Linked DNA regions of Microlunatus soli. The protein of the gene in region 2 interacts with the protein of the main gene of each other region in a pairwise test. Links are inferred from orthologs where the notes say so. Each region holds a gene or a part of one and is shown on either strand. Other genes may lie near its edges.

Evidence for each region.
Region 1: the proteins of topA (region 2) and BLU38_RS11715 interact in binary tests that used the Escherichia coli proteins (3 or more experiments, as listed by UniProt). The link is inferred for Microlunatus soli from one-to-one orthologs.

The regions. Positions count from the first base shown.
Region 1 is NZ_LT629772.1:2,524,096-2,538,674, forward strand. What follows is about bases 5,856-8,623. They hold BLU38_RS11715 (YigZ family protein), read left to right. Parts: upstream 5,856-6,810; coding sequence 6,811-7,437; downstream 7,438-8,623. Other genes in these bases: BLU38_RS11705 (ABC transporter permease), read left to right, coding at 5,856-6,287; BLU38_RS11710 (NUDIX domain-containing protein), read left to right, coding at 6,306-6,776; BLU38_RS11720 (phytanoyl-CoA dioxygenase family protein), read right to left, coding at 7,476-8,309; BLU38_RS11725 (DUF2461 family protein), read right to left, coding at 8,379-8,623. Also shown: BLU38_RS11680 (LacI family DNA-binding transcriptional regulator), read left to right, coding at 1-148; BLU38_RS11685 (aspartate aminotransferase family protein), read left to right, coding at 259-1,638; BLU38_RS11690 (FadR/GntR family transcriptional regulator), read right to left, coding at 1,648-2,385; BLU38_RS11695 (type 2 periplasmic-binding domain-containing protein), read left to right, coding at 2,642-4,402; BLU38_RS11700 (carbohydrate ABC transporter permease), read left to right, coding at 4,405-5,295; more of BLU38_RS11705, read left to right, coding at 5,292-5,855; more of BLU38_RS11725, read right to left, coding at 8,624-9,002; BLU38_RS11730 (hypothetical protein), read left to right, coding at 9,089-9,487; BLU38_RS11735 (TetR/AcrR family transcriptional regulator), read left to right, coding at 9,487-10,098; BLU38_RS11740 (hypothetical protein), read right to left, coding at 10,156-10,941; BLU38_RS11745 (alpha-galactosidase), read right to left, coding at 10,961-13,060; BLU38_RS11750 (carbohydrate ABC transporter permease), read right to left, coding at 13,057-13,923; BLU38_RS11755 (carbohydrate ABC transporter permease), read right to left, coding at 13,927-14,579.
Region 2 is NZ_LT629772.1:2,302,732-2,317,826, reverse strand. Bases 11,545-14,828 are described here. They hold topA (type I DNA topoisomerase), read left to right. Parts: upstream 11,545-11,886; coding sequence 11,887-14,628; downstream 14,629-14,828. Other genes in these bases: BLU38_RS10680 (hypothetical protein), read left to right, coding at 14,625-14,828; BLU38_RS31670 (DUF7059 domain-containing protein), read left to right, coding at 11,545-11,814. Outside these bases: BLU38_RS10735 (ABC transporter substrate-binding protein), read right to left, coding at 1-1,371; BLU38_RS10730 (universal stress protein), read left to right, coding at 1,621-2,517; BLU38_RS10725 (sensor histidine kinase), read left to right, coding at 2,528-3,940; BLU38_RS10720 (response regulator), read left to right, coding at 3,940-4,617; BLU38_RS10715 (ABC transporter permease), read right to left, coding at 4,654-5,427; BLU38_RS10710 (ABC transporter ATP-binding protein), read right to left, coding at 5,424-6,380; BLU38_RS10705 (alpha/beta hydrolase family protein), read right to left, coding at 6,377-7,651; BLU38_RS10700 (siderophore-interacting protein), read left to right, coding at 7,835-8,734; BLU38_RS10695 (TIGR03618 family F420-dependent PPOX class oxidoreductase), read right to left, coding at 8,976-9,368; more of BLU38_RS31670, read left to right, coding at 10,315-11,544; more of BLU38_RS10680, read left to right, coding at 14,829-15,095. UniProt on the Escherichia coli protein: Releases the supercoiling and torsional tension of DNA, which is introduced during the DNA replication and transcription, by transiently cleaving and rejoining one strand of the DNA duplex.

The DNA.
Region 1 (14,579 bases), 230 kb from region 2 along the record:
CTCCAGCGTCGCCGTCCACCCGGTCGATCTGGGACGGGTCAGCGGGCGGATCCTGCTGGACCTGTTGGGCGAGAGCGTCTCGGGCGACCGGACGGTGCCCCGACCGGTTCTGCACCGACGCTCGTCGTGTGGTTGTCGGGCCGACTGATGAGCGCAACGTTGTCCTGAGCCATCCGACGCGGCCGCGGTCGGGTGGACGCCGGCCGTGGTGGGGCGGAAGATGGGACGCGTACACCCGCTACCGGCAGGAGGAACGCTGTGAATCCGACGTCGCCCGAGGAACTCCGAGCGCTGGCACGTAAGAACCTCGTCCCGCACTTCACCCGAGCCGAGGCCTGGCGGTCGGCCGAACTGCCGGTGATCGACCACGGGGAGGGCTGCTACGTCTACGACGACGGTGGGCGGCGCTATCTGGACGGTCTGTCCGGGCTCTTCTGCGTCAACATCGGGCACGGCCGGACCGACATCGTCGCCGCGGCGATGAAGCAGATGGAGAAGCTGCCCTACTGGCCCAACTGGGGAGCCGCGCACCCGTCCGCGATCGAGGCGGCCGCCAAGATCGCCGAGCTGACTCCGGGCGATCTCGACCGGATCTTCTTCTCCAACTCCGGATCCGAGGCGGTGGAGTCGGCGATCAAGTTCAGCCGGCAGTACCACCGCAGCCAGGGGCAGCCGGAGCGAACCGTGATCATCGCCCGCGAGATGGCCTATCACGGCGTCACGATGGGTGCGCTGGCCCTCACCGGGATCCCTTGGTACAAAGAGCCTTTCACGCCGGTGATGCCCGACGTCCGGCACTTCCCGAACACCTTGGGCGAGACGATCCCCGAGGGTGGCACAGCGGCTGATCTCCCGTCGATCGCAGCCCTGAAGTCGATCATCGACGAGGTCGGCGGGGACAAGGTGGCGGCGATCTTCGCCGAACCTGTCCAGAATTCCCAAGGCGCCCTGGTCCCGCCTGACGGCTATTGGCAGGAACTCCGGGCGATCTGCGATCAGCACGGCATCCTGCTGGTTGCCGACGAGGTGATCTGCGGCTTCGGCCGGGTCGGAGACTGGTTCGGCACCGCACGCTTCGGCGTCGTACCGGACATGATCACCTTCGCCAAGGCGGCGACGTCGGGGTATGCCCCGTTGGGCGGGATGGCGATCCGTACGCCGTTGGTCGAGGCGCTCTGGGATTCCCCGGACGGCGGATCCTTCTTCCACGGCAACACCTGGGGCGGCCATCCGGTCGCCACCGCCGCGGCCGTGGCCAACATCGACGCCATGATCGAGATGAACGCGGTCGGCAACGTCCGCGAACTGGAGTCGCACTTCCGGGCCGGCCTGGATCAGGTCCGCGATGCCCATCCGACGGTCGCCGACGTCCGCGGCACCGGCTACTTCTACGCCATCGAGTTCACCGCCGACCGCGAGTCCGGCCGGTCACTCACCTCCGATCAGGCGCAACAGATCGTCCGCACGGTGCTGCCGACCGCCATGCGCGAGGCCGGTTTGCTCACCCGCCCCGATGACCGTGGTGCCACCATGCTGATCCTGGCCCCGCCGTTGATCGCCGACAGCGCCGTCCTGGACGAGCTTGTCGGCCAGGTCGATCAACTGGCCACCGCAGTGGACGCCTTCGTCGGTTCCTGAGCTCGTCGTTCAGGGGCGGGCGGTGAGCTGCAGCTGCCGGCGGAGTTCGGGTGAGGCCGACCGCAGCCACTGCTCCACCCCGAAGATGTGGGTGGTGACGGCGGCACTGACCACGGCCGGCATCCGGGCCCGCAGTGCCCGGACGATCGCCCGATGCTCGGCGGTGGTCCGGGCCAGCGCGTGCGCCTCGGTGCTGCCGCGCCACAGTCGGGCGCGTTGGATCGGGCCGGCGATGCTGTCCAACAGCGACGTCAGCACCGGATTGCCCGAACCGGCGACGATCATCTTGTGGAACTCCAGATCCGAGGCGACCAGTTCCTCGACGCTCGGATCCTCGCCGAGCCGGTCCAGATGGGCATCGAGCTCATCGATCTCGGCGTCGGTCAGCCGGACACAGGCCATCTCGCTCGCGGCCGGCTCCAGGATCCTGCGGACCTCGAGGAAGTGCAGCACCTCGTCGTCGCGATGGAAGTCCACGACGAAAGCCATCCCGCCGAGCAGCATCACCGAGTCCAGGCTGGCGACGTAGGTCCCGTCGCCTTGCCGGACGTCGAGCACGCCGAGCATCGACAGCCCCTTGACGGCTTCGCGCAGCGAACTCCGGGACAGACCGAGCCGATCGGCGAAGTCCGCCTCCCGTGGCAGCCGCTGCCCCGGAGCCAGCTCGCCGCTGATGATCATCTGCTTGATCTTCTGGACCGCGACATCGGTCAGGGCAGGCGAGCCGTCGACCCTCGGCTTTCGCATCGTTGAGACCGCCACTTCTTCCATCGGCGCCAGCAGCACGGCCACAAGACATCCGACCAATGGTCCGACGATACTGACAGCCATCAGAGGACTTGTCCAGCCTTGGGATACTTCGATGCCATGCGCGCGCAGAAAATCGGATGTATCGCTTGCGCTCCTCAGCAAATCATCCGATCATTGTGCCTGGGATTGGTCGCCCCAGTCGCAGTGGTGCCTGGCGTGCGTCGTGCCGATTGCCTCAAGGAGGAGGAACGAGATGACAGGAAGATCCAACGAGAAGCTGCGGCTGTCCCGGCGCGCGCTGCTCGCTGCTGGTGCGGCTGGTGCGGCCGCCTTCGGTACGCCGCTGCTCGCGGGCTGCGACTCCTCCGGCGGCGGTTCCGGACCCAAGGGATCGAAGCCGACGATTCCGCCGATGGAACTGGGCCCGGAGGTCAAGGGGCCGGTTTTCAAGTCCGGCTACGTCGGGCCGCGGGCCCGGGAGAAGAAGCCGTTCGGTGACGGCAAGAAGACCTTCCGGATCGTCGTGCCGCAGGACTCGCAGACCGTCGGCGACTGGAACAAGAACAAGACCACGGCGTGGTTCGAGGAGCGAACCGGAGTCAAGGTCAAGTTCGAGGCAGTGTTGATCACCAACCCCAACGGTGGCGACGACATGACCAAGATCAACGCGATGCTGTCCGGCGGCGACCTGCCGGACGCGTTCATGGGCGTCCCCTTCACCACCGCGCAGGTCTCGCTCTATGGTCAGCAGGGCCTCTTCCAGCCACTGGACGATCTGATCGCGACGTACGCACCGGAGACCCGGCAGGCGATGAAGGACTATCCGGACCTGCGCGCTCTGAAGGCCAGCAACGACGGCAAGCTGTATCAGATGCCGGGCGTCAACGACTGCTACCACTGCCGCAGCAGCAACGGCCGAGCCTGGATCAGCCAGACCTACCTGGACAAGGTCGGCGCGAAGATGCCGACCACCACCGAAGAGCTGCGCCAGGTGCTGCTGGAGTTCAAGGGCAAGAACCCGTCGGGCAAGAGTGGCTTCGTGCCGTTCGCCTCGGGTGTCAACAACGCTCTGGATCCGTTCTTCATGCAGCCGTTCCTGTACACCCCGGGTGGTGACCAGAACGGCGGCTGGATGCGGCTGAACAACGGCAAGGTCGAGTTCACCCCGAATCTGCCCGAGTGGCGCGAGGCACTGAAGTATCTGCGTCAGCTCGGCGACGACGGTGTACTCACCGCACAGAACTTCTCGATGAGCGACACCGAGCTGCAGACCGCCGGCAACAAGGGCATGATCGGCTTTGCTCGCGCCTACTGGTGGGGATCCTTCTTCAACCCGGTCACCCTCGAGAAGGATGCGCCGTGGCGTGACTACGTGGCGGTTCCGCCGCTGAAGGGCCCGAACGGCAATCAGGTCGCTCAGTGGGACTACTACGGCTTCAGCACTAACGGGCTGCAGATCACCAGCGCTTGCAAGAATCCCGAGATCCTCGTCCAGTGGTCGGACTATCAGATGGACCTGGAGTCGATCATGTGGATGTACGACGGCATCAAGGACAAGAACTGGTTCTGGGCCAAAGAAGGCGCCGACGGGATCGACGGTGGGCAGGCGCTGTTCCGCGACGTCCAATGGCCGGCCCCGGAGGGCCAGTCCTGGAATCAGTACGCGACGATGTACCGCTCGCTGGACTTCCGCGGAGGGCAGCAGGTCAACCCCAAGGAGCCGACGTATGAAAAGGGTCTCTACGACGCCGGCCGACTCTACGAACCGTTTGCCCAGAAGAAGGAGATGCAGCTTCCGCCGGTGATCATCCCCGACGAGAGCGCGGCCCAAGTGGCCGATACCGCGACCTCGATCCAGCAGCAGGTCAAGCAGGGGCTGTCCCAGTTCGCGCTGGGCAAGAAGGACATCAACAAGGATGCCGACTGGCAGGGCTACGTCGATGCGTTCAAATCCATGGATCTCCAGGGCTACCTGGACATCTACCAGAAGGCCTACGACTCCAGGCCGAAGTGATCATGAGGATCAAGGAACCCAAGGGCGACCGGGCCTACTACATCGTCAACTACTGCGTGTTGATCGTCTTCACGCTGATGGTGCTGTACCCGCTCGTCTACGTCCTGAGTGCGTCCTTCTCCAGCGCCGGCGCGATCGCCAACAACGAGGTGGTGCTCTGGCCCGTCGGCGTCACGGCGGATGCGTACAAGACGATCCTGGAGTCGCCGAACCTGGTGATCGGCTTTGCCAACTCCGTGCTGTACACGGTGGCCGGTGCACTGATCGGGACGGCGCTGACCCTGCTGGCCGGCTACGCGACGTCCCGGGACGATCTGCCGTTCCGTCGGTTACTGACCTTCTTCTTCCTGATCCCGGCGCTGTTCGCCGGCGGAATCGTGCCGACCTACATCGTGGTCCAGCAGCTCGGGCTGCTGGACACCCGGTGGGCGATCATCCTGCCCGGCGCGATGAGCGTGTTCAACGTGATCATCACCCGCACGTTCTACCAGATGAACGTGCCCAACGAGGTGTTGGAGGCGGCCAAGGTCGACGGCGCCAACGACTTCCGCTTCTTCTTCCGAATCGCACTGCCGCTGAGCAAGCCGATCATCGCGGTCAACCTGCTCTTCTACGGCATCACTCAGTGGAACGGCTGGTTCAACGCCTTCCTCTACACCACCGATCCGGGACTGCAGCCGTTGCAGCTGGTGCTGCGGGAGCTGTTGAGCCAGAGCGCGATCAACCCGTCCATGATCGGCAGCGGTGACGTCGCCGAGTTGCTCCGTCGCAAGGAACTCTTCGACAAGCTGAAGTACGCGATGATCGTCGTCGCGATGATCCCGCCGCTGATCGCCTACCCGTTCGTCCAGAAGCACTTCGTCAAGGGCGCGCTGATTGGATCCGTCAAATGACCACGACGTCCGTCGCCGAGCGCGACGCCTCGCCGAAGCACAAGCAGCGGCGCCGGCAGCCGACACGTCCGGATCAGGTCCGCAAGGCGCCCTTGCTGCGTCGGATGGGCCGGGCCTGGCAACTGTACGTGCTGCTGATCCCTCCGGTGGTGTTCTCGATCGTCTTCCTGTACTGGCCGATGTACGGCCTGCAGCTGGCGTTCAAGAACTACAACATCATGGAGGGCATCAACGGCAGCCCTTGGGTCGGCATGCAGTACGTGACGCAGTTCTTCCACAGCCATCTGTTCTGGCCGGTGATCAAGAACACCCTGGTGCTCAACATCTACGCGCTGCTCGCACTCTTCCCGTTGCCGATCCTGCTGGCGTTGCTGCTCAACTCGCTGCGCAACCAGCGCTTCAAGAAGACCGTGCAGTTGATCACGTACGCGCCGTACTTCATCTCCACGGTGGTGCTCGTCGGCATCATCCTGATGCTGTTCTCGCCGACCACCGGCGTGGTCAACCGGCCGATCGCGGCCCTGTTCGGGTCACCGGTGGACTTCCTGAGTGAGGGATTGTTCCGACACACCTACGTCTGGTCCGGCGCTTGGCAGACCCTCGGCTATTCGGCGATCATCTTCCTGGCCGCGCTGGCCGGTGTCGATCCGCAGCTGCACGAGGCGGCCCGGGTCGACGGTGCGAGCATCCTGCGCCGGATCTGGCACATCGACCTGCCCAGCATCCTGCCGGTCACGGTGACGCTGTTGATCTTGAACATGGGACAGATGCTGAGTGTCGGCTTCGAGAAGGTGTTGCTGATGCAGAACCCCAACAACCTGTCGGTGTCACAGGTGTTGGACACCTATTCGTTCCAGATCGCCTTCCAGTCCCAGATCCCGCAATACTCCTATGCCACGGCCATCGCCCTGTTCAAGGCCGTGATCTCGCTGATCCTCATCCTGCTGGCCAACTGGCTGGCTCGACGGGTGGCGAAGCAGGGACTGTTCTGAGCGTGAGAACCTGGAGGCATGCTCAACCGTAGGGAGTTCCTGGCCACCCTGCCGCGGCGCCGGCTCGCCGCCGGTGCGATCATCCGAGACCGGTCCGATCGGGTCTGCCTGGTCGAGCCGACCTATCGGGAGCACTGGCTGCTGCCGGGCGGAACCGTCGAGGCCGACGAATCACCCCGCAGCGGCTGCGCCCGGGAGGTCCTCGAGGAGCTCGGCCTCGATCTGACCATCGGGGCCATGCTCTGCATGGAGTGGGTGGCACCGGACGGCACCGACGATCCGCACGGAGCGTTGATGTTCTGCTACGACGGCGGTGTCCTCGACGAGTCGGTGATCGCGTCGATCGTCACGCCGCCGGACGAGCTGCACGGCTACCGGTTCGTCCCGGTGGCCGAGTTGGGCACCTACACCAATCAACGCAACCGGCGCCGGATCGAGGCCGCGGTCGCCGCGATCGGCGGACCGGTCGCCGAACTGGAACCGGCATGATCATCGTGGTCCGCCGAGCAGTCACCGGTCGACCGTGATCACCGGCTACACCACGATCGGCGCGGCCGTCGAGGCCGAAATCGAGGATCGCCGGTCCCGCTTCATCTGCCGGCTCGCCCCGGTCACGGACGAGGACGCGGCCCGGTCGGTGATCACAGCCGTCCGAGCCGAGCACTGGGACGCACGACACCACTGCACGGCATTCGTCCTCGGCCCGGACCGGTCGACCCGACGCAGCAACGACGACGGCGAGCCGGCCGGGACCGCCGGTGCACCGATGCTGCAGACGCTCGAGGGCGCCGACATCACCGACGTGGTCGCGGTGGTGACCCGCTACTTCGGCGGCACCCTGCTCGGGTCGGGTGGACTGATCAGGGCGTACGGGTCGGCGACCCGCGCGGCCATCGACCGGGCAACCCTGCGGCACTTCACGATCGGGGAACTCCTGGAGATCACCGCCGACCATGCGACCGCACCACGTTTGGACAATGATCTGCGGGAACGTGGTGTCGAGATCCTCGGGATCGAGTACGGCGCCCGGGTCACGCTGCGGATCGCCGTGTCCGCCGGTGAGCTGGACCCGGTGCGGTCGGCGATCGCCACCGTGAGCCACGGCGATGCCGTGGTCCGGTCGATCGGCACGGCCTGGCGCCCGGACTGATATCCGGCATCGCGGCCGACCCTGGGACGGCCCGACGGCTACCAGTCGTCGACACCGAAGAGTTTGCGGCCCAGGTCGCCCATCGCCGCCAGTTGATCATCGTCGTAGCTGTTCGGTGCCGGCTTGGCGCCGGCGCCCCAGGTCTGGTCCTCACGCACCCAACGAACGAAGTAGGCGACCCGGGCAGTGGAGTTGCGGTTGTGCGATGCGCCGTGCGGCATCAGGTGGTGCAGCAGGGCGAAGTCACCGGCCTCGCCGGTGATCTCGACACTCGTCAGGTGTTCGATCTGCTTCCAGTCCTGATGCAGATGCCGGCCACCCGATCCTGCTGCCCGGGCCTCGGCTTCGACGATCTTGTGACCCCCGGGCACCACATGGATGCCTCCGCCTCCTGCCTCGACGTCGGTCAGGTAGTAGCAGCCGCCGACCTGGAGCTCTTGCTGGTCGAAGGTGAAGTCGTCGGCGGAGGTCGGTACCGACGCGTCGAGATGCAGGGTCTGACTCAACGGCCGGTCGGTGTGCGCGTCGTTGCGGATCGTGATCCCCACCGACCCGTCCATCACCCGCAGACGGGTCGAGCCGAGCAGTTGGCTGGCGGCGCCGTACAGCTTGTCGTTGGTCATCAACGGCAGCAGGTCCGGGGTGTCGAAGGTCTGCCGCCCCGGGCCGGCCATCGGCTTGATCCGGCCGTCGTAGGACCCCCAGACCGCGGGGATCTCCAGGCTCGGCGGCATCATCGACAGGATGGACTGTCGGTAGCTCTCGGCGTCCTCGGCGGACAGGGCGCCCTTGATGATCACGAAGCCTTGCTCGTCGAATTCGGCGAGCTGTTCATCGGTCAGGACGGGAGGAGACGACAGCGCTGAGGTCATGGAACTCGAGGTTATCGCTGCCCGACCATGATCATCAATAGCCGCGATCGGCAATACTCAGGCCGAACCTCAGGACTCGGCGACCACCTTGTCCGCCAACCACTCCAGCAGCGGGCGCAATTCGGCACCGACCTGCTCGACCCGATCCAGCGCCTCGGCACCGAACAACCAGTCGTCGAAGCCGAGATGCCGGGCGGCGATCAGCGATCGATGCCGCAGCAGGTCCGCGCGCGGATGATCGGCCGGGTAGCCCTTCGGCACCCGTTTCATCCTGTCCCCCTTGATCTCGTAGCCACGCTCGACGAGGTCGTCGACGATCCGCTGCAGCCGGGCACCGGAACGACCGGCGACCGCTGCCCGGAACCGTTCCCGCTGCTCCGTCGACCCGTACCACCAGGCGCCCTGCATCGTCATCCCCTCGAACCCGAGCCCGACGCCGATCTCGATGTTCCGGTCGATCCTGATCGATGACGACTGGTTCTGCCACCACCACGCGGTCTTGCCGTAATGCCACACCGCATGGTCGGCATAGCTGGGGTCGCGATCCGCCAGCTCGTCCAGCAGCTGGATCATCGGGACCCTGACCAGCCGCTCGCGGTCGGCGCGGACCTCCTCCCGGACCGACAGCGGCGGATCTCCCTCGAGGCGAGCGAGCACGTCGAACGCCTCGCGCGGCCAGCCGTTGAATGCCATGGCTCGATCCTGGCAGCAAGCACCGACGGTTCGGGCGCACAGCCACGGCTCAGCTCCGAGGCCATCCGATCATTACTATTGACCGAGTGGACAATAAGCGCTCACTCGGTGCCGCCACCGGCATCGTGATCGGCTATCTCGGACTCACGCTCAGCACCCTCGCCGCGCTCGTGATCATGGCGGCAGCAGCACCCCGATACGCCACCACCGAAGCCTGGGTGCATGCGATCATCGTGGCCGTCTTCGCCGTCGTCCTCACCCTGCGCCTGCGAGCGGCACGAGCCGGTGACCGACGGGCTGTTCGCGCCGTCGGCATCATTGCCGCGGTGCTGCTGATCGCCAACCTGATCGAGGCTGCCACCGGTCTGTTCCCCGGCTGGATGCGGATCGAGATGATCGTCATCGCCGCGCTGATGGCCGTGCTCCTGGTGACGGTCGTGCGAGGCTCTCGACAAACGGTCGCCGAGCAGCGGTCGGGCAACTGATGGCAGCCGCACGGTCGGGCCCGCGACAACGACTCGGCGAAGACGAACGCCGCTCGCAGATCATCGACGGCTGCGTCGCGGCGCTGGCACGGCACGGGTATCGCCACACGTCACTGGCCCAGGTTGCGCTGGCGGCAGGTGTCTCCAAGGGACTGGTCTCGCACTATTTCAGCGACCGCGAGGCACTGATGGAACAGACCGCACTCGCCACCGTGAACGCTCTGCGGGACGACTTGGCGGCACGGATCGACACCACGGCACCGGTGGCGGAGGTGATCCGCTCGGCCTTGCACGAGGTGGTGGCGCTGGGCCGGACCCACGGCGCCCACCTGCGGGCGGTCAACGCGATCGTGCACAACCTGCGCCGGGCCGACGGCAGCCCACGCCTCGATCTGCATCTGTACGAGGAGACGTACCGGCAGCAGCAGGAACTGTTCCGCCGAGGGCAACGCTCCGGCGAACTCCGCGACTTCGACACTCGCGTGATGGCGGTCACCTACCAGGGTGCGATCGACACCATGCTCGCCTATCTGGCCTCCCACTCCGAGCAGGACGCCGACGAGTACGCCGATGCGCTGGCCGACCTGCTGATCAACGCGATCAGTCGCTGAGCGGAGAGGCGGCCGATTCTTCGGTGTTCGCCGCCGCTCCCTCACCGCACAAGCGGGCTACGCCTCGGAGAGCGTCAGTCGCCAGCGCAGTTCGCCCGATCGGTCGAGGACGGCGGCGGCCTCCGGGTCGGCGGCCGGTTCGGCGGTCCGCCCGATCATCGGCTCGATCCCGATCGTCCGGTATGGCGCGGCCGCGGGCCAGCCGTCCAGATTGCGCCAATACATCAACGAGGTCGACGCCTCACCGGTGGTCACTTCCCAGCGCAACCGGAGCCGGTCGGAACCGTCCACCACGACGACCTCGGCACAGTCGATGATCATCGCGTACGCCGTGCCGTCGACCGGTAGCAGCCGGCCGGCGTCCACGGCGCCGAGCTGCGGCCAGTAGCTCTGTTGCAGCGTCGGATGATCAAGGACTCGCATCGGTGGCCGGCCGGTGATCTCGATCCGTGCCTGCGGGCCGAGATCGAGCAGTGCGTGCACGGCGTGGGTGAATCGCAGGCCGGGCGATCCCTGGATCCGGTAGTCGATGGTGAGTCCGTCGGCGCCGGGGACGACGGTGCGCTGCAGGTGTGCTTCGGCGACGTCACAGCCGGCGCTCGACGGCCCCTCCGACGGTGTCCACGGGGCGGTCCACGCGGCCCCATGATCGGGAGCGCCGCGGACGGTCGGGAAACACTCCTCCGCCCCGCCGGCGTCGACGAAGTCCTGACCGCTGATCGCGATGTCGCGTGCCTCGTGGATCGCGGGATCGGGATGGCGCCACAGCCACTCGCGGTCTGCACTGCGCAGCGAGGTCCATCTGCCACCGTGCTGCAGATCGCTGCTGAGTCGAAGGGTCATCGCCCGCCCTCACCGGTGATCATCCCTGGCGTTCCAGGATGATCAGATCCGCATCAGGGGCCAGCACGGACCGGATCGGCAGTCCGACGGCCATCGCGTCGGCACCGCTGACGGTGTCGCCACCGACCCGGCGGTAGCGGGCGTCCGGGTCGAGACCACGCGGCCGCACCGTCTCGTCCCGGTCGGCGCCCGGCCGCAGGAACACGAAAAGACAGCTGCGGTCCCGGTCGCCGTACTCGAGCATGTAGATCGGGTCCTGCGGCGTGCCGTGCCGGTGGACGTCGCCGTTGTGCACGGTGCCGCGGATCTCCTTGTAGGTGGCGATCAGCTCCGCGGCGCGGCTCCGGGTCGCGCTGTCCCAGCCGAGCAGGTCCGATCCGACCCCGAGCACACCGGTCATCGCCACCGCGAACCGGAAGCCGAGGCTGGCCGGGTCATGGTCGAGTTCGTCCGGTTCGTCGGTGACCCAGGAGCTCATCACCGATGCCGGATAGCGACCGAGGAAGCCGTGTTGGATCGCGAGCCGGTCCCGCGGTCCGGTCTCGTCGCTGGTCCAGACGACATCGGTGCGGGCGAGGACGGCGTTGTCGATCCGGCCACCGCCGCCGGCGCAGGCCTCGACGGTGACGTGGGGGAACTCGGTCCGTAGCAGGTGCAACAGGGCGTAGTAGCCCAGTGTGTGTTGCACGCTCCATTGCCGTCCATGATCATCTCCGGGGCGGCCGCCGTCGCTGATCGGGCGGTTCAGGTCCCACTTCAGGTAGCTGATCCGGCTGTCGGCCAGGACGTCTCGCAGCATCTGGCCGACCCAGGCCAGCACCTCGGGTCGCCCGAGATCGAGGACGTACTGGTTGCGTCCGGTGAGCAGTGGCCGGTCCCCAGCACGGTAGATCCAGTCCGGGTGAGCGCGGAAGAGATCGCTGTCCGGGTTGACCGCCTCCGGCTCGACCCACAGACCGAAGCGCATCCCGGCCCCGGTCACCGTGTCGATCAACGGGCCCAGCCCGTCGGGGAACTTGGCCGGATCCGGGGTCCAGTCGCCGAGCCCTGCGCGGTCACTGGTCCGTCCGGCGAACCAGCCGTCGTCGACAACGAACACCTCGGCACCGAGTTCGGCGGCGATTCCGGCCAACCGGCGTTGATGATCGAGCTCGACATCGAACTCGGTCGCATACCACGAGTTGTAGACGATCGGTCGGTGATCAACAGCCTGGTTGCGGGCCAGCTGCCCACGTTGATACCGGTGCCACTGCGCCGCCATCGCGTCGGAGTCCTCGGCCGCGCCACGGATCCCCAGCATGGCGGGAGTTTCGAACGACTCCCCCGGCTCCAAGGTGATCACGCAGGTCTCGTCGTCGATGCCACCGGCGACCCGGACACGATCGGCGCCCGGCACCGCATCGACCAGCATCCGCCAGGAACCGCTCCAGGCCAGGGCGATCGAGTAGCTCGGCCTCGCGCTGCCTGCATCCCAGTCGTCCAGCGGCGCGACCGTGATCACCGGACTGTAGCGGTGCGAGGTGAAGCCCTGCCGGCTGCCGATCGACAGCTCACCCGACGGCAGCACGGCCCGTTGTTCGCCGAACTCGTGAGCCCAGGCACCTGCGAGATAGTCGATCCGGGCTCCCGGGCCGATCGGCAGCTGCCAGCCGGCACTGAACAGCCGCGGGAAGGTCAGCGATCGGCTGCCGGTGTTCTTGACGATCACCTTCTTGGCGACCACGTCATGATCACGACTGGTTTCGATCTCGGAGGTCAACCGCAGCTGTCCGGTGCTGTCGGTGTGCACGGCCCGCAGGATCGTCCGGGGACCGTCGGTGTCCAGCGTGACCTGGGCCGGGTCGAGTCGCAGCCGTGCACCGATCAGCCCGTCACCATGATCGACGATCAGCTCGGCTCCCCTGGTCTGCCGGGTGCCGGTCGCGGAGTACTCGGTCGGCACCGCGTCGATCTCCAGGTCGTAGTTGACCCACGGCATCTTCCACGGCTGTTCGTCACTCCGCTCACCCCAGCCGATCATGATCAGGCCGGTGCCGTCCGGTGACTCGGACACCGCATACTCGCTGCCGCGGGTCGGCAGCCGCCACACCCGTCCGTCTCGGTCGGTGCTGTCAGTCACTTGTTGGCTCCTACCAACAGTCCGGACACGAAGTGCTTCTGAAAGATGAAGAAGACGATCGCGGGCGGCAGTGCGGCGATGATCGACCCGGCGGCGACGACGTTCCACTCGCTGACGTAGCCGCCCTGCAGATTGAGCAGTGCCGCGGTGACCGGAAACTTGGTCTGGGTCCGCAGCACCGTCATCGCCCAGAGCAGGTCGTTGAAGATCCAGGTCGTTGCCAACGCGGCCAGCGCCGCCAATGACGGCCGGCACAGCGGCAGCACGATCCGCAGGTAGATCCGCCAAGGGCCGGCACCGTCGACCACCGCGGCCTCGAACACCTCCTGCGGAATGCTGCGCATGAAGCCGTGCAGCACGAAGGTGTAGAAGCCCAGCCCGAAGCCGACCTGTACCACGATCAGCGCGAACAGGGTGTCGTAGATTCCCAACCCTTCGGCGATCTTGGCGACCGGGATCAACAAGATCTGTGGGGGCATCAGGTTGCCCGCCAGCATGATCAGCAGGATCACCCGGCGGAACGGGATCCGAAATCTGCTCAGCGCGTACGCCGCCATCGACCCGAGCAACAGGCTCAGCACGACCGCCGACACCGTGACGATCACACTGTTCCCGAGGGCGTGTTTGGTGCCGGCGTTGAAGGCGGTGATGAAACCCTCGACAGTGAAGCTTCGCGGTAGGGAGGACAGTCCGTTCAACGACAGGTCGTCGAAGGAGCGGAAGGCAATCACGGTGACGAACACCAGTGGGCTGATGTACAGCAGCGTGAACGGGATCATGATCACGTGGAAGACCGGCGAGCGTTTGTTCGGGCCACGGGCACGGCCACGGTGGGTGGTGTCGGCTGCTGCCACGGTTGCCATCGCTCAGTCCTCCTGTCGAGACGCGCGGGCGAGATAGCTGATGATGAAGCCGACCGCGAGGACGAAGATCACGACCGCGATCGCCGAGCCGTAGCCGAGGTTCACCACGGTGAACCCCTGCTCGAACATGTAGGTGCTGAGCAGTTGGCTGCTGTCGTACGGGCCGCCCCTGGTCATCGCCCAGACGATGTCGAAGGTGCGGAGCGAGTCGATCACGGTGACGGCGAAGATCACCGTGTTGACGCCCTTCAACTGGGGCATCACCACCGACCAGAATCGCTGCCAGCGGTTGGCGCCGTCGACCGCGGCCGCCTCCTCCAGGGACGGGTCGCAGCCCTTCAGCCCGGCGAGGTAGAGCACCATGATGTAGCCCACTTGGCGCCAGACGGCCGCCACCAGAACGGCCAGCAGCGCGGTGTCCGGGTCGGCCAGCCACGGATGTTCGAGCTTGCTCAGCCCGACCAGGCCGAGCATGGTGTTCACCGCGCCGTCGGGCTGGTAGATCACTCGCCAGAACAGCCCGGTGACGGCCAGCGAGAACACCATCGGCAGGTAGATCGCGCTGCGATAGATGCCGACGCCGCGGCGCGGCTTGTTCAGGGCAACTGCGAGGGCCAACCCGCCCGCCACCGACAGCCCGCCGAACAGCACCACCC
Region 2 (15,095 bases):
ATACGCATCGCGCCAGTCGGTGTAGACCTTCTTGCCCTCATCGTTGATCTGGAACTCTTTGGCCTTCGGACTCAACGTGCCGGTGGTCTTCTCACCGGTGTTGAAGTACACCGACTTGCGGACGGCATCCCGGTTGAACGCCAGCGACACCGCCTGACGGAACTTCGGCTCCCGGATCAACTTGCGGATGTCGGGATCGACGTAGTCGTAGTTGAAGAAGAAGATCGAACCTGTCCCGGAGCCGCTGTCCCACAGGACGATCTCGGTGCCGGCCTTTTCCGAGGAGTCCCGGAGTCCCTTGACATCGCCGAGAGTGATCTGGTTGAACGAGCCTTGGCAGTAGTCGACCGAGCCCTGCTGGACCTGCAGCTTGCCCGCCTCGGGATCGGTGACGACCGAGATCTGGATCTCGTCGAGGTACGGAAGTTGATCACCGTTGGGCATCACCGCCCAGTAGTAGGGATTGCGCTCCAGGACGACGCCCTTGTTGTTGTCGAAGGACTTGCAGCGAAAGCCAGTCATGGTCGGGCAGTCCGGATTGCGGTGCCAGTCCGACTTCGTCGTCATCACGCCGTCCACGCCGTCCCAGTCCGACGGCACGTTCTTGCCGTGGTCGGGGTGAAACTGCTTGACGTAGTGCGCCGGCAGCATCCAGATCGGTCCGTTGTCGCCGTTGCCGCCGTTGGCCCAGGCGGCCAGCTTGTCCGCGGTCATCGGCGCGGGCGTGTCGAAGGTCATCTTCAGCGTCAGGTCGTCGACGGCCTCGATCTTGGCAATTTCTCCCGAACCGGAACGGGCGTCATCCGGCGGCACCTGGGCCATCTTGCCGGGCAGCACCAGCTTCTCCCACCAGAACATGATGTCTGCCGTGGTCCAGGGTTTGCCGTCCGACCATTTCAAACCCTTGCGGAAATTGAAGGTCCACTCACTGGCGTCGTCGTTGCTCTCCCAGGACTCGGCGAGGCCTGGGCCGATGTCCTGGCCGTCGTTCAGATAGCGGAGCATCGAGTGGCCGTAGAAGAACTCACGATCGGACGCGGACTTCGCGGCGCCGGTCGTGGTGACCGTGTTCATGTTCAGCTTGCCGCCGTACTTGCCCGGTTTCACCCACTTGTGCGGGATCACGTACGGGTTGTCCGGCAGTCGTTCCTCGACCGGCGGCAGGTCCTTCAGCGACGGTGACTGTTGGAACTTCTTTGGCTTCGGCAGTGCCTTGGTGGCCGATCCCTTCGCCTGCGAACCGCCGCCGGAGCTGCCACCGCTGGACGATCCTCCGTCGCCGTTACTGCAGGCCGCCAGCACCGCGGCGCCGCTGACGGCTGCCGCGCCGTAGAGGAACCCTCGGCGGGTGAGCTGGGAAGTGGTCATCATTGGTCCTTCCGTGTCCTGAACACCGGCTCGTTCCGGTCGGGACCGAGCCAGCCGCTGCGATACGCCCTCGCGCGAGCGGCGGGAGCATGGTTCACCGACGATAGCGCCATGTCACCCCGCAATCCGTTAACGTCCGGGCAGGTTTCAACTCCTGACACGGCCGCCGGCCGAGATGATCATCAGCTCTGTTGCCGCGTAGGGCGCCTGCTCACAAGGCCGCGTTGAGCAGCAGTACGATCAGGTTGCATCATGACTGATCACATCGTTGTCGGTATCGACGGTTCCCCGACCAGTGCGAAGGCTCTGGGCTATGCAGCGGCAGAGGCGTCGGCATCCGGCGCCGAGCTGGAGATCGTGCACGCGCTGAATCTGCCTACGGTCGTCGACTTCTCCGGGGTCCAGTTGACAGCTCCGCAGATCGACGGTCTGCAGTCCTATGCCGAGGAGTTGCTCGCCGGCGCGAAGACCTGGGTCGCCGAGCGGCATCCTGACCTGACCTGCCGCACCCGGTACGAGGTGGGTGCGCCGACCGCGCTGTTGATCGAGCTGTCCAAGACCGCCACCGCGTTGGTGGTCGGCAGCAGGGGTGTCGGTGCGGTCGAGGGCGCCTTCCTGGGTTCGGTCAGCTCCCGGCTGGCGACCGAGGCGCACTGCCCGGTCTTCATCATCGGCGCCGGTGATCCGACACCGGCCAGCGGCCCGATCGTCGTCGGGGTGGACGACTCCGATTTCAGCGTCGCAGCTGCAGCTTTCGCCCTGCGAGAAGCGGTTCGTCGCAACACAACGGTCCGTGCGGTCACCGGCTACCGGGTTCCGGTGCTGGCCGTGCCGACCGAACCGGACCTGATCACCGCGTTGCAGGAGTCGGAACGGGCCGAGGCCGACAAGGTCATCGTCGAGGTGATGCGGCGGGCCCAGTCGGACAGCACCGCATCGGTGCCGGTCGAGACGGTCACCGTCGACGGTGGTGCCTCGGATGCGATCCTCAGCCAGGCGACCGACGCCCAGCTGATCGTCGTCGGTTCGCACGGCCGCGGGCTGATCGGTCGGCTGTTGCTCGGATCGGTCAGCCGCCGCGTGCTGCAGGACGCGGACCGGCCGGTGGCGGTGGTCAACGTCTCCGAATCCGATCCACAGCAATCCTGATCGGCCGGACGTGCCCGCGCGCCGTGCCGTCATCGGCTGGACTGCCGGGCTGATCGTCGCCACCGCCGCGGCCCTGCTGGCAACGCTCGGCCCGTACGGCGGGATCCTGCTACCGGCCGCGGTCCTGATCGCCGTGACCGCCGGGCGATGGTTGCAGCCGCTGCTGCCCGCGGTAGCAGCGATCGCGATCACCGATCTCATCGGGTTGGCGATCATGATCGTCGTCGAACCGACCCTGCTGCTGTCCCGCGGGATTTCCGGCCAACTTGCGGTGCTGTTCGCCGTCGCCGTTCCCTGGTGGTTGGGTCGACTGCGTCAGACGGTCGTCGTGCAGGCCCGCCGGGAACGTGCGTTGATCGACCAGCAGGCACGGATCAGTGAGCGGTCCTTGATCGCCGCCGACATGCACGACTCGCTCGGCCACGAGCTGGCGCTGATCGCACTCCGAGCCGGCGCCTGGGAGCTGGACCGTACGGCGTCGGACCGGCAACGCGAGGCGGCGGCGGCGATCCGGGACCGAGCGACCGCGGCGACCGATCGCCTGCATGTCGTCGTCGACCTGCTGCGGGACGGCGCACCGGAAGCGAGCTCGGCTCAGGACCTGGAGGCGCTGATCGACCGCGCCCGCCAGGCCGGCCTGCTGATCGCCGAGCCCCAGCTCGGCAATCGCCGGGACACGTGGTCGACCGTGACCACCCAGGCGGTGCACCGGGTCCTGCAGGAGACGCTCACCAACGCCGCCAAGCATGCACCGGGCAGTACGATCACGGTCACCATCGAGGATGCCGATGATCAACTCGACATCGCGGTGATCAGCACCGGTGGAGTCCGGTCGGCCGGCCGCTCGACGGTGAACCCGAACGGTGTCGGACCGGCGAACCGGTCGGGTCTCGGTCTGATCGCGCTGGACGAGCGACTGCGGCAGCTCGGCGGAACGTTCAGCGCCGAACCGCAGCGGGACGGATTCGCCGTCCGAGCAAGGATCCCGCGTCAGCCGGAACGGGAACGCAGCATCGACCCGCCGGCGACCATGACGACTCGGTTGGCGCGACGCCAACAGCGCCGCCGCGTCAGACGGTCGGCACTGCTGCCGGCGATCCTGGCGCTGATCATCGCCGCGGTGCTGTCCGTCGCTCACATCGTCACCTTTGCGCAGACGGCGCTGACACCGGACGACTTCGCCAAGATCAGCATCGGCCAACGCCGATCCGCGATCACCGACCTGCTGCCGCCGCGTGCCCAACCGGGGCCGACGCCGACCCTTTCGGTGCCGCCGGCACCGCCCGACGCACGCTGCGATTTCTACCTCGCGCGAAGCTCGGTGCTGGACTTCGCGTCGGACATGTATCGGATCTGTTTCACCGACACGGCGGCCTCGCCGGTGGTGGCGTCCAAGGACCGCCTGGTCCGTCAGGAGGCGTGATGACTGCAGCAGAGCAGCGGATCAGGGTGTTGTTGGCCGATGACGAACCACTGATCCGGGCCGGAGTCGGCGCCGTGCTGGCTACCGATCCGGCGATCGAGCTGGTCGCCGAGGCGGCCGACGGCCGCGAAGCGGTCGACGGGGCACGCAGCCATCGTCCCGATGTCGTCCTGTTGGACCTGCAGATGCCGGTAACGGACGGGCACGGCGCCCTGACGGAACTGATTCGGGTGATGCCGGAGATCAAGATCATCGTGTTGACCACCTTCGGCGCGGAGGAGAACATCCGGCGTGCGTTGACCGCCGGCGCCGCCGGCTTCCTGCTGAAGGCGTCCGACCCTCGCGAGATGATCACCGCCGTCCATGCCGTGGCCGACGGAGGTGCCTATCTGTCGCCGCGGATCGCCGGGACGGTGATCGCCGGCTACCGCACCGGCGCCGACCCGACGAAGACGCGTGCGGCCGATCAGGTCGGACGGTTGACCGAACGTGAACGCGAGGTCCTGACCCTGGTCACCGTGGGTCTGTCCAATGCCGAGATCGGCCGGAGGATGTTCATGGTCGAAGGCACGGTAAAGGGGCACGTCAGTTCCATCCTGACCAAGCTTGACGTCCAGAATCGTGTCCAGGCAGCGATCCTGGGCTATCAGGCGGGGTTGGCGGACGATCGCCCGTGACCGCCGAATCTGGCCGCAGCGGGGACTTGGGCAACCTCAGGCGTCCCGCAGCCAGAGTGCGAGATATCCGACGAGCTGGCCGACCGCAGCCCAACACCCCAAGATCAACAGTGCGGTTCCGGTCCCGTAGTCGCCGCCGTCCGGGGCCATCAGGACCGAACCGGCGGTGCCGGGCAGATAGAGCTGAGCGGTGTGCAGCCAGTCCGCGCTGGACACCTGGGTGAGCACCGGTCCGGCCAGCAGGAGCAGCAGTGTGACCAGGATGGTGACGATCGTGCTGCGCAGCACTGTGCCCAGTCCGATGATCAGCAAGCCGGTCAGAGCAAGGTATCCGCCGGTGCCGAGCACGGTGCGGAGCCGGTCGGCGGTGCTGGCGACGTCGACCTCGCCGATCATCCAGGACGCCGTGATCATTCCCACTGTTGCGAGCAGCCCGCCGAGGACAAACGACAGGATTCCTACGACGAGGGCCCGCGCCAGCAGTAACTGCCCACGGAGTGGTGTCGAGCGCAACGTCAGCCGGATCGCCCCACTTCCGTATTCCTGGGTGGTGAGCAGGATGCCGATCATCAGGACCGGCAGCTGGCCCAGGATGATCGCATCCGCGGCGATGCCGGCCGACGATGCGGTGATGTCGTAGCCGTTGGCCGCACTCGCCGCGATCGACGAGGCGACGATCACCGCGAAGGCGATGGTCAGCAGCACAGCGCCGAGCACCGCCCAGCCGTTGAAGCGGACGCTGCGAAGCTTGATCAACTCCGCATGGCCGGCGTGCCGGACCGCGGTCGGTGCGTGGGAGATCGTTGTCATCGTCGTGCCTTCCGTCGCGGGCGTCGGCCCGACGCCCGGGTGGTGTCAGCCGCTCCGTCGGTGTATTCGACGGCTGCGCCCGTGAGTTCGAGGTAGGCCTCCTCCAGCGTGGCGGCCTTGGTCGTCAGTTCGTGCAGCCTGATTCCGGTCCGATGGGCGAGGTCGCCGATCTCGGGCAGGCTCGCGCCGGTGATCACCAACTCGTCCGTGCTCGCTCGCTGGACGGTGCAGCCGGCGCCGACGAGCTCAGCTGCGAAGGTCTCCGGCTGCGGGGTCCGGACCCGGACGGCGTTCAGGGATGCTGCCTGCAGGACGTCCTGCAGTGGTGCGTCCGCGATCAATCGGCCGCGGCCGATCACAATCAGGTGATCCGCGGTGTGTTGCATCTCGCTCATCAGATGGCTGGACACCAGCACCGTGCGGCCCTCGGCCGCCAACGACCGGATGAACTCCCGGATCCACCGCACGCCGTCGGGGTCCAGACCGTTGACAGGCTCGTCGAGCAGCAGGATCTCCGGATCGCCGAGCAGCGCTGTCGCGATCCCCAGCCGCTGTGCCATCCCGAGCGAGAATCCGCCGGTCCGGCGGTTGCCGACATCACCCAGGCCGACCTGGTCCAGGACGGTCGCGACGCGGCGCCTGGAGATGCCGTTGCTGGCGGCCACCATCCGGAGATGATCGTGGGCTCGTCGCCCGGGGTGCGCGGTTGCGGCGTCCAGCAGCGCCCCGACGGTCCGGGTCGGGCTGGGCAGGGCGGCGTACGGACGACCGTCGATCGTCACGCTACCGGCGGTCGGTCGGTCCAGGCCGACGATCATCCGCATCGTGGTGGACTTGCCGGCGCCGTTGGGGCCGAGGAATCCGGTCACGACACCCGGCCGGATCGTGGTGCTGAGATCGTCGACCGCGACCCAGTCGCCGAATCGCTTGGTCAATCCGTCGATGGTGATCATGGAATCAACTCCGCTGTCGCTGTCAGGTCGACCGGTACCCGGTCGAGGATCGGTTCGGTGCTGCCGGTCAAGTGGGCCCGGAAGAACGCCCGCAGATAGTCGCGCTGCACGGTGAGTGATCTGCTCGGGTCGACGGTCCCGACCGCATCCCGTACAGCCTGCCGGTCAAGATCGACGTCGTCCGCGACCGCGGCAAGCACCGACGGGAGGTCGGTGAAGCTCAGGTGTTCGCCGTCGGGGAGATAGAGATTGCGCTTCCAGCCCCTCATCAGCTTCCAGTAGCCGGACCAGTCCGGAGCCTCCCGGTAGGTGTGCCGTCGGCCGGAGTCTCCGTCGTTGCCGGCTCCGACCAACAGGAACGGGGTTGTGGTCGTGGCAGTCGGATCGCTGCGATATTTCTCGCCCATGCTTCCGTCCAGGTTCGCTCCGGCCCGTACGCGGTGGTCGGTGCGGATCAGCTCGGCCGAGGCGAATCCTCCGATCGAATGCCCGAAGACGCCGATCCGGTCCAGGTCGAGCTGCGCCGCCAAGCCGGCCGGCAGGTCGCGCTGTTGGACGTCGGGGTTGGCGCCGGTACGGATCCGGCCCAGCTGGTCGATCATGAATCGCAGGTCACGGACGCGCTCGGCCAGGGCCTGCTTCATGTCCACGCCGTGTGCCGGCATCCGAAGCCCGTCGGGAAACTCGACCGGGGCCTGATAGGTGCTGTCCACAGTGACGACGATGAAGCCGTGGCTGACCAGATCCTCGACGAGCGTGGTGCCGATCGCGCGGGGCAACCCGCCGCCGGGTGAGTAGATCAGCACCGGCCGCGGACCATGATCGACAACCGCGGCTCGGGTCTGGGCGTGCGACACCGCACCGCTGAAGTCGACAGCATCCTTGGCAATCCCCAGCTCGCCCGTCGTCTGGTTGAACCAGGAAGCGATCCGCGGTGTCAGGTACGGCGTCGCCGGCAGACCCGCCCGATGGCGGGCCGGATACCAGATGTTGATCATCAGCTCCCGTAGCCCGCCGTTCTCGGCCCAGGGATCGGTCCGGGCCCGGTCCACCAGTTGCATCTCCAGCGTCCCGATCTGCTCCGGACCGGTCGGCGCCGGCAGTGCGAACGGCACCGGGCCGCCCGGACCGGCGGGTGAACTGTGTGCGACGGCTCGGGGGAGCCCGATGACGGCGGCGATGATCATGACAGCGGCTGCTACTGCTGCCACCAGTGCGCGCCGGCGCGGGTGCGGATAGTGCGGATCGATCTGCAGAGGAGTTCGGGTCACGTCATCACTGTGCCGGTCCGGACGCCGGCAGGGCACCGGTCGATCGGCAACAACCACCCCTGACGAAAGTAGGGGGTCGGCGCGGGGGAGGCGTCGATCCGGCAGCGATCAACTGGTGAGATGCCCGGCCCCGGCCCCCGATCTAACAAGTTAGGCTACCCTTAGTAGATCGAGGAGAGGTCGATGGGGTCGATTCGTGAAGGGCTGCGTGCACTGGCGAGGTCCGCCGATGCGCAGATCCTGTGTGAGGTCGAGTTCGAGGGCGTTCGGGAACGGTCCCCGCATTTCGTCCGGGCGTCGATCCGCGGAGCGGGACTCGCCGGCTACCGCACCCGACTGCCCGCCGACGCCTTCAAGTTGATGTTGCCGGCCGCCGGTTCGGGCAGCGTCACGCTGCCGACCCGTGGCGCCGACGGGCTGCCGAGTTGGCCCGACGGTGTCGAGCCGCCGGTGGCCCGGGCCTTCACTGTCCGGGAGTATGACGCCGACGCGTCGCGCATCGTCTTCGACGTCGCGATCCACCCCAACGGCCTGGCGATGACCTGGCTGCGGCACGCCGTCCCGGGTGATGTCGTCGGGCTGGCCGGGATCCGCCACGACTTCGCCGTCGGTGATGTTGATCACCACCTGGTGATCGCCGACGCCAGCGCGCTGCCGGCCGCCGCAACGATCATCGAGTCATTCGGCAAGGGCACCGACGCAACCGTCTTCCTTCAGGTCGAGTCCGAGGCCGACCGGGTCGATATCCCAACACAGGAAGGGATTCAGATCGAATGGGTCGTCTCCCCGCCGTGTCGGGGCGACGGCACGCCACTCGAACGTGCCGTACGCGCCACACCTCGACCCGAAGGTCGGATCCAGGCCTGGATCGCCGCCGAAGCGGGCGTCGTCCGGACGTTGCGCAGCTTTGTCCGTGATCACTGGGGAGTTCACCGCGACGACCTGCACGCCGTCGCCTATTGGAAGTCGGGCCGCACCAACACCGAGACCGATGTGGATGCCGCCCGGCGCTACACCCAGGCGATGGCCGACGGGCTGGATCTGAGCGATCCCGTTGTCGTTCAGGAACTCGAATTCGCCTGACTTCGGACGAGTTCCATGGGTCGATAGCTGGTGTCCAGCCGCCGTCGGCGCCGCCCTCACCTCATGGGTGTTTTCTCAGTAGGTGTTGCGATATCGCCCCTTCACCGGATGTTCTCGGGGCGATTCGGTAGCAGGTGAGGGCGATGTCGCCGGGGTTTGCGGAACGGGTGTGGACTTGGCCTTGCAGCCCGCGGTATTCGGCGCCGGGTGCGCAGATGCCGACCGCATGGTGACCGGCGGGTCAGCCGTGCGGGAGGATGCGCTCCGCCGCAACAGTCAGGACCAACCGGACTTGATCACGGCCGCCGTGCCACGAGTAGGGCTGTCCGGTGTATTTGTGAGCGAGCGCCTCGATGCCTTCGACGCCGCCGTCGGTGCTGACCGACAGCACCCGTCCTCTGATCGCGAAGTAGCGGTGTGGGCGGTCCGGGTCGGCGATCGTGACGGCAACCCGGGGATCCCGTTCGATGTTGCGGACCTTCCGATAGCCCTCGACCGTATTGATGATGATGTTCCTGCCGTCGGTGTCCACCCAGGTCTGGGTCAGCTGCGGCGAGCCGTCCGGCATGGTGGTGGCGAGGTAACAGATCGCCGGGCCACGCAGCAGCTGAAGCAGATCGTCGCTGAGATCCATGACGATCACCCTACGCGCGGAGGTCGGACCCGACCCAGTGATCATGGTCGGGGCACGGAGGTGCAGACTCAGTTCGGCCGTAAGCACGGCGATCAGTGCCGACCCGGGGCACTCGGCCGGATGCCTTCGAGTCCGAGCTGCGGCGACGCCGATCGTTGAGTCGTCCTCGACGGTCGGTGCTCGAGGTCGGCGATCTGTCGGCACCATCTGTCGTTCGTACGGCCCGCCCCCACGGCGCGAGATCGGCGGCGTCGTTGATCAACGTGGCGACCTCGGCGGCCGCCGCGTCTTCGCGCGACTCGCAAGGGCGGTGTTGCTGAGGACGACCGCTACTCCGGAGTCGCGATCAACGTCTCGGCCCTGTGCAACTGATGTCACCTCAGCCATCGGAACGACGTCGACCACCTCGAAGTTCGGCCGAGTGTCCAGTATTCACCGCCCCACCGCCATTCGCCGCCCGGAAGTTCGGCCGAGTGTCCAGAATTCGCGTCCGTACTGTCCGGTCCAGCTCGCGTCGGGTGTGCTGCGCCGACGTCTGGGCCCGCCGTCGTACGCCGCCGCGAAGTTCGGCCGAGTGTCCAGAATTCGCGATCTCAGGTCACTCGCCGCCTGGAAATTCGGTCGACTGTCCGAAGTTCGCGCCCCCACTTCACCGTCTGAGACCGCTCCCTTACGCAGCACTAAAGTTCGGTCGACTGTCCGAGGTCGCGAGGTCGCGGGCGCTCGGTCGCGACGTGCCCATGCTTCCCGGCGCCGTGTCGGAGATCAGGGGCTGATCACGGTGGGAACGAAGATCGCCAGGCTGCCGGCGCGAGGACGAAGGTCAGAAGCGAGTGCTGGGCGACCACGGGCCGCATCCGCCTCCTGTCCACCGTGTCCGGGTGCACGCGAGGGCGGGAGGAGCAGCCGGTCGGCTGCCGGAGCCGCATTGTGTCACGATGTCGTCGTGCTAGCCGATGATGATCTTCGCCGCCTCCGGGAACGGTTCACCGAGCTCGACTACACCGTCGACGCGATCGTCGCGCTGGTGGGTGCTGCCGAGCATGCCGCGCTGGGTCGGAACAACACCACCCCGGCCCGCCGCGCGATCGCCGATGATCATGGTCCGTTGGCGACGTTGACCAAACTCTGGCCGCTGCAGGCGACCGTACCGCTGGATGATCTTGACGCGGCGCTGCCGGGCCTGGTGCAGCCACTGTCGACCGCCGGGCTGGTCCGGATCGATCATGATCAGGCTCGCGCGCTGGTCGACCTGCGACCGTACGGCAGCGACGACGGCGCGTCCGGCTGGATCTTCTCCGATCTGACCCCGGGCCTGGACGGGCCGATGACGCCGGTCGCCGACGACTTCGTCCTCGGGGTGTCGCCGGCGTCGATGACCCTGGCCGAGCTGACGATGCGCCAACCCGTCGGCTCCGCGCTGGACCTCGGCACCGGCTGCGGCGTGCAGAGCCTGCACCTGGCCCGGCACGCCGACCGGGTCGTCGGCACCGACGTCAACCGGCGGGCGCTGGAGTTGGCGGCGGCCACGATGCGGCTCAATCAGGTCGACGTCGAGCTGCGCGAGGGCAGCCTCTACGAACCGGTGCCGGACGAAACCTTCGACCTGATCGTGACCAATCCGCCGTACGTGATGTCCCCGCCGGGGGACAGCCGGCTGACCTACCGGGAGGCAGGACTGGTCGGCGACGAGTTGGTGCAGCGGGTGGTGCAGGAGGGCGCCGCGCGACTCAACCCGGGCGGCAGCCTGCAGGTGCTCGGCAACTGGGCGCAACTGCGCGACCAGCCGTGGCAGGACCGGCTGGCCGAATGGGCGACCCGGACCGGTTGTGACGCCCATATCGTCCGCCGCGAGGTGTTGGACGCCTACGAGTACGTCGAGATCTGGCTCGCCGACGCCGGCCTGGTCGGGGCAGCGGAATATGCCGACGCCTATCGCCGTTGGTGTGACTACTTCGACCGACTGGGTATCGAGTCGGTCGGAATGGGGTGGTTGATGTTCACCAACGCCGGCCGCGAGCAGCCGGTGGTGACGATCGAGGACTGGCCGCACCCGGTCGAGCAACCGATCGGGCACGCCTGGGCTGCCAGAGTCGCCGCGGTCGACCTGGAACAGCGGCTGACCGACGCCGAGCTGCTGAGCCGACACTGGCAATTGGCGCCCGACGTACGACAGGAAACCGTCGGGATGCCCGGAGTTGCGGATCCAGAAGCTATCGTGTTGCGTCAGCAGCGCGGATTCCGACGAGCCGTACGCGCCGATACCGCTCTCGCCGGGGTGCTGGGGGCGTGTGACGGGGAACTGACGCTGGTTCAGATCTTCGGGGGTGTGGCGGCGATCCTCGGCCTGCAGGCCGAAGAACTCGCCGATGAGATGCTGCCGCAGATCCGTCGGCTGATCGTGGACAATCTGCTCGTCGAAGCGGGGACGGAACACGCGGTTTGACCGCACCCCATATATATAGACACCAGAGAGCTGAACACCGGCGACCACAGGGGTCGCAGGAGAGAGGACGCAGTGGCAGCAAACGGGACCGGACACCGTCTGGTGATCGTCGAGTCGCCGACCAAGGTGAAGACGATCGCCGGCTATCTCGGCGACGGATTCGTCGTCGAGTCATCCCGTGGGCATGTCCGGGATCTACCGACCGGCGCCTCCGAGGTGCCCGCGAAGTACAAGGGCGAGAAGTGGGCCCGGACCGGGATCAACGTCGACGACGGCTTCCAGCCGATCTACGTCGTGTCGCCGGACAAGCGCGGCACCATCAAGCAGCTGAAACAGGCGCTGACCGGCGCCGACGAGTTGCTGCTGGCCACTGACGACGACCGCGAGGGCGAGGCGATCGCCTGGCACCTGCTGGAGGAGCTCAAGCCGAAGGTCCCGGTGCGCCGGATGGTCTTCCACGAGATCACCAAGAACGCGATCAACGAGGCGCTCGCCAACCCTCGCGACCTGGACATCGACAAGGTCGACGCCCAGGAGACCCGCCGGATCCTGGACCGGCTCTACGGCTATGAGGTGTCGCCGGTGCTGTGGCGCAAGGTGATGCCACGGCTGTCCGCCGGTCGGGTGCAGTCGGTCGCCACCCGCTTGGTGGTGGACCGCGAACGCGAACGGATCGCGTTCCGCAGCTCCGCCTACTGGGATCTGGACGCCGTGCTGGACGCCGGCGAGTCCGCCGACCCGCCGCAGTTCCCGGCCCGGCTGACCCATGTCGGTGCTGCTCGGGTCGCTCAGGGCCGCGACTTCGATGATCGCGGCAACCTGAAGCAGAGCAACGACACACTGTTGCATCTGGACGAGACGAACGCCCGGCAGCTCGCCGGTCGGCTGGAGTCCGGTGCGTTCTCGGTCACCAGTGTGGAGTCCAAGCCCTACCGGCGGAGCCCGTACGCACCCTTCCGCACCACCACGCTGCAGCAGGAGGCGGGCCGCAAGCTCGGCTTCACCGCCCAGCGCACGATGTCGGTCGCCCAGGATCTGTACGAGGGTGGCTTCATCACCTACATGCGTACCGACTCCATCACCTTGTCCAGCTCGGCGATCAGCGCCGCTCGCAACCAGGTGCAGCGACTGTTCGGCGACGCGTACCTGCCGGAGAAGCCGCGGATCTACGCCAGCAAGGTGAAGGGCGCCCAGGAGGCGCACGAGGCGATCCGTCCGTCCGGTGAGTCCTTCCGGACCCCGGCTCAGACGGGTCTCCAGGGTGACCAGTTCCGGCTCTACGACCTGATCTGGAAGCGCACCGTCGCCTCCCAGATGAAGGATGCCGAGGGCAACACGGTCACAGTCAAGATCAACGCCGTACCGACCGAGGGGGAGGCCTGCACCTTCGTCGCCTCCGGTCGGACGATCACCTTCCACGGCTTCCTGAAGGCCTACGTCGAGTCCCGCGACGACAGCTCGGCCACCGATGATCAACAGACCCGGCTGCCGAATCTGACCGAAGGACAGTCGCTGCGCCCCGAGGAGGTCACTGCTTCGGGGCACGAGACCAAGCCGCCGGCCCGCTACACCGAGCCGTCGTTGGTGGCCAAGCTCGAAGAGCTGAACATCGGCCGGCCGTCCACCTACGCGTCGATCATCCGGACCATCACCAGCCGGGACTATGTGTTCAAGAAGGGCTCGGCGCTGGTCCCGACCTGGCTGGCGTTTGCCGTCACATCCCTGCTGGAGAAGCATTTCCCGCGGCTGGTCGACTACCAGTTCACCGCCGGCATGGAGGCCGAGCTGGACAAGATCGCCGATGGTGATCTTGAACGACTCGCCGTGCTGAAGGACTTCTACTTCGGCCGGGGCGATCAGGAAGGTCTGCACAAGCTGGTCACCGAGCTCGGCGACATCGATGCCCGGGCGCTGTCCACCTTCGGGATCGGTGACCTTGATTCCGGGATCGTCGCCCGGGTCGGCCGCTACGGCACCTATGTCGAGGACAGCGAGGGGCGGCGGGCATCGGTCGCCGATGATCTGCCGCCCGATGAGCTCACCGTTGATCTTGCTCGGGAATACCTCAGCAAGCCGATGGGCGAGGAGCACGAGCTCGGCGTCGACCCGGACACCGGCCATCAGGTGGTGGCCAAGAACGGTCGCTTCGGACCGTACGTGACCGAGGTGCTGCCCGAGGGCAGCCCGAAGGGTGCCAAGCCGCGGACCGGATCGCTGTTCAAGTCGATGAGCGTCGAGGACGTCACCCTGGAGCAGGCGCTCCGGCTGATGAACCTGCCGCGCGTCGTCGGCAAGGACGCCGAGGGGGTCGAGATCACTGCCCAGAACGGCCGTTACGGCCCGTACCTGAAGAAGGGCACCGACAGCCGCTCGCTGACCAGCGAGGAACAGATCTTCGACATCACCGTCGAGGAGGCGGAGAAGATCTACGCCCAGCCCAAGCAGCGCGGTCGGGCAGCGGCCAAGCCGCCGCTGAAGGAACTCGGTGACGACCCGGCGACCGGCAAGCCGATGGTGATCAAGGACGGCCGGTTCGGCGCCTACGTCACCGACGGTGAATACAACGCGACCCTGCGCCGGGACGACTCGGTGGAGTCGATGACCGCCGAACGGGGCGCAGAACTGCTCGCCGAGAAGCGGGCCAAGGGACCGGCGCCGAAGAAGCGCGGAGCCAAGAAGTCGACGGCGAAGAAGACCGCCGCGAAGAAGACGACTGCCAAGAAGGCTCCGGCCAAGAAGGCCGCCGCGAAGACGACCACGGCCAAGAAGACGACGGCGAAGAAGGCGGCCGGCAGCTCCTCATCGAGCTCATGACCGCGCAGGTGTGGCGGTTCGACCTGCCGTACACGACCGAACCTGCACGACTGGACAACGTCGAGCTCGGGCTGCCACGACCGGTGGCCCGAGCCGGCCGGGACGCTGCGTACGCCGCCGAGGTCACGTTGCTGGACGTCGCCGACCATCGGCTGATCCGGTCCGGGATCGAATTGGCGCATCGGGTCATCGAAGGGCGCGGCGACTGGTACCTGCGAGCCCCGAGCTGGCATCCGCTGCTGCCGGACGAACTGGTCGAGCCGTTCGGCAAGGGTGATCTCCCCGAACGGCTCAGTGACCTGACGATGCCGTTCCGGCGTCGGGGTGCGCTCGGCCCGGTCGCGGCAATCAGTCATCAACGCCAGTCCTTCGAATTCCGCAGCGGCGACGAACCGACCGCGGTGCTGCGCGACGACCGGGTCACCGTCCGCCGTGGCGGGGTCACCACGGCCCGCTTCCGGGAGGTC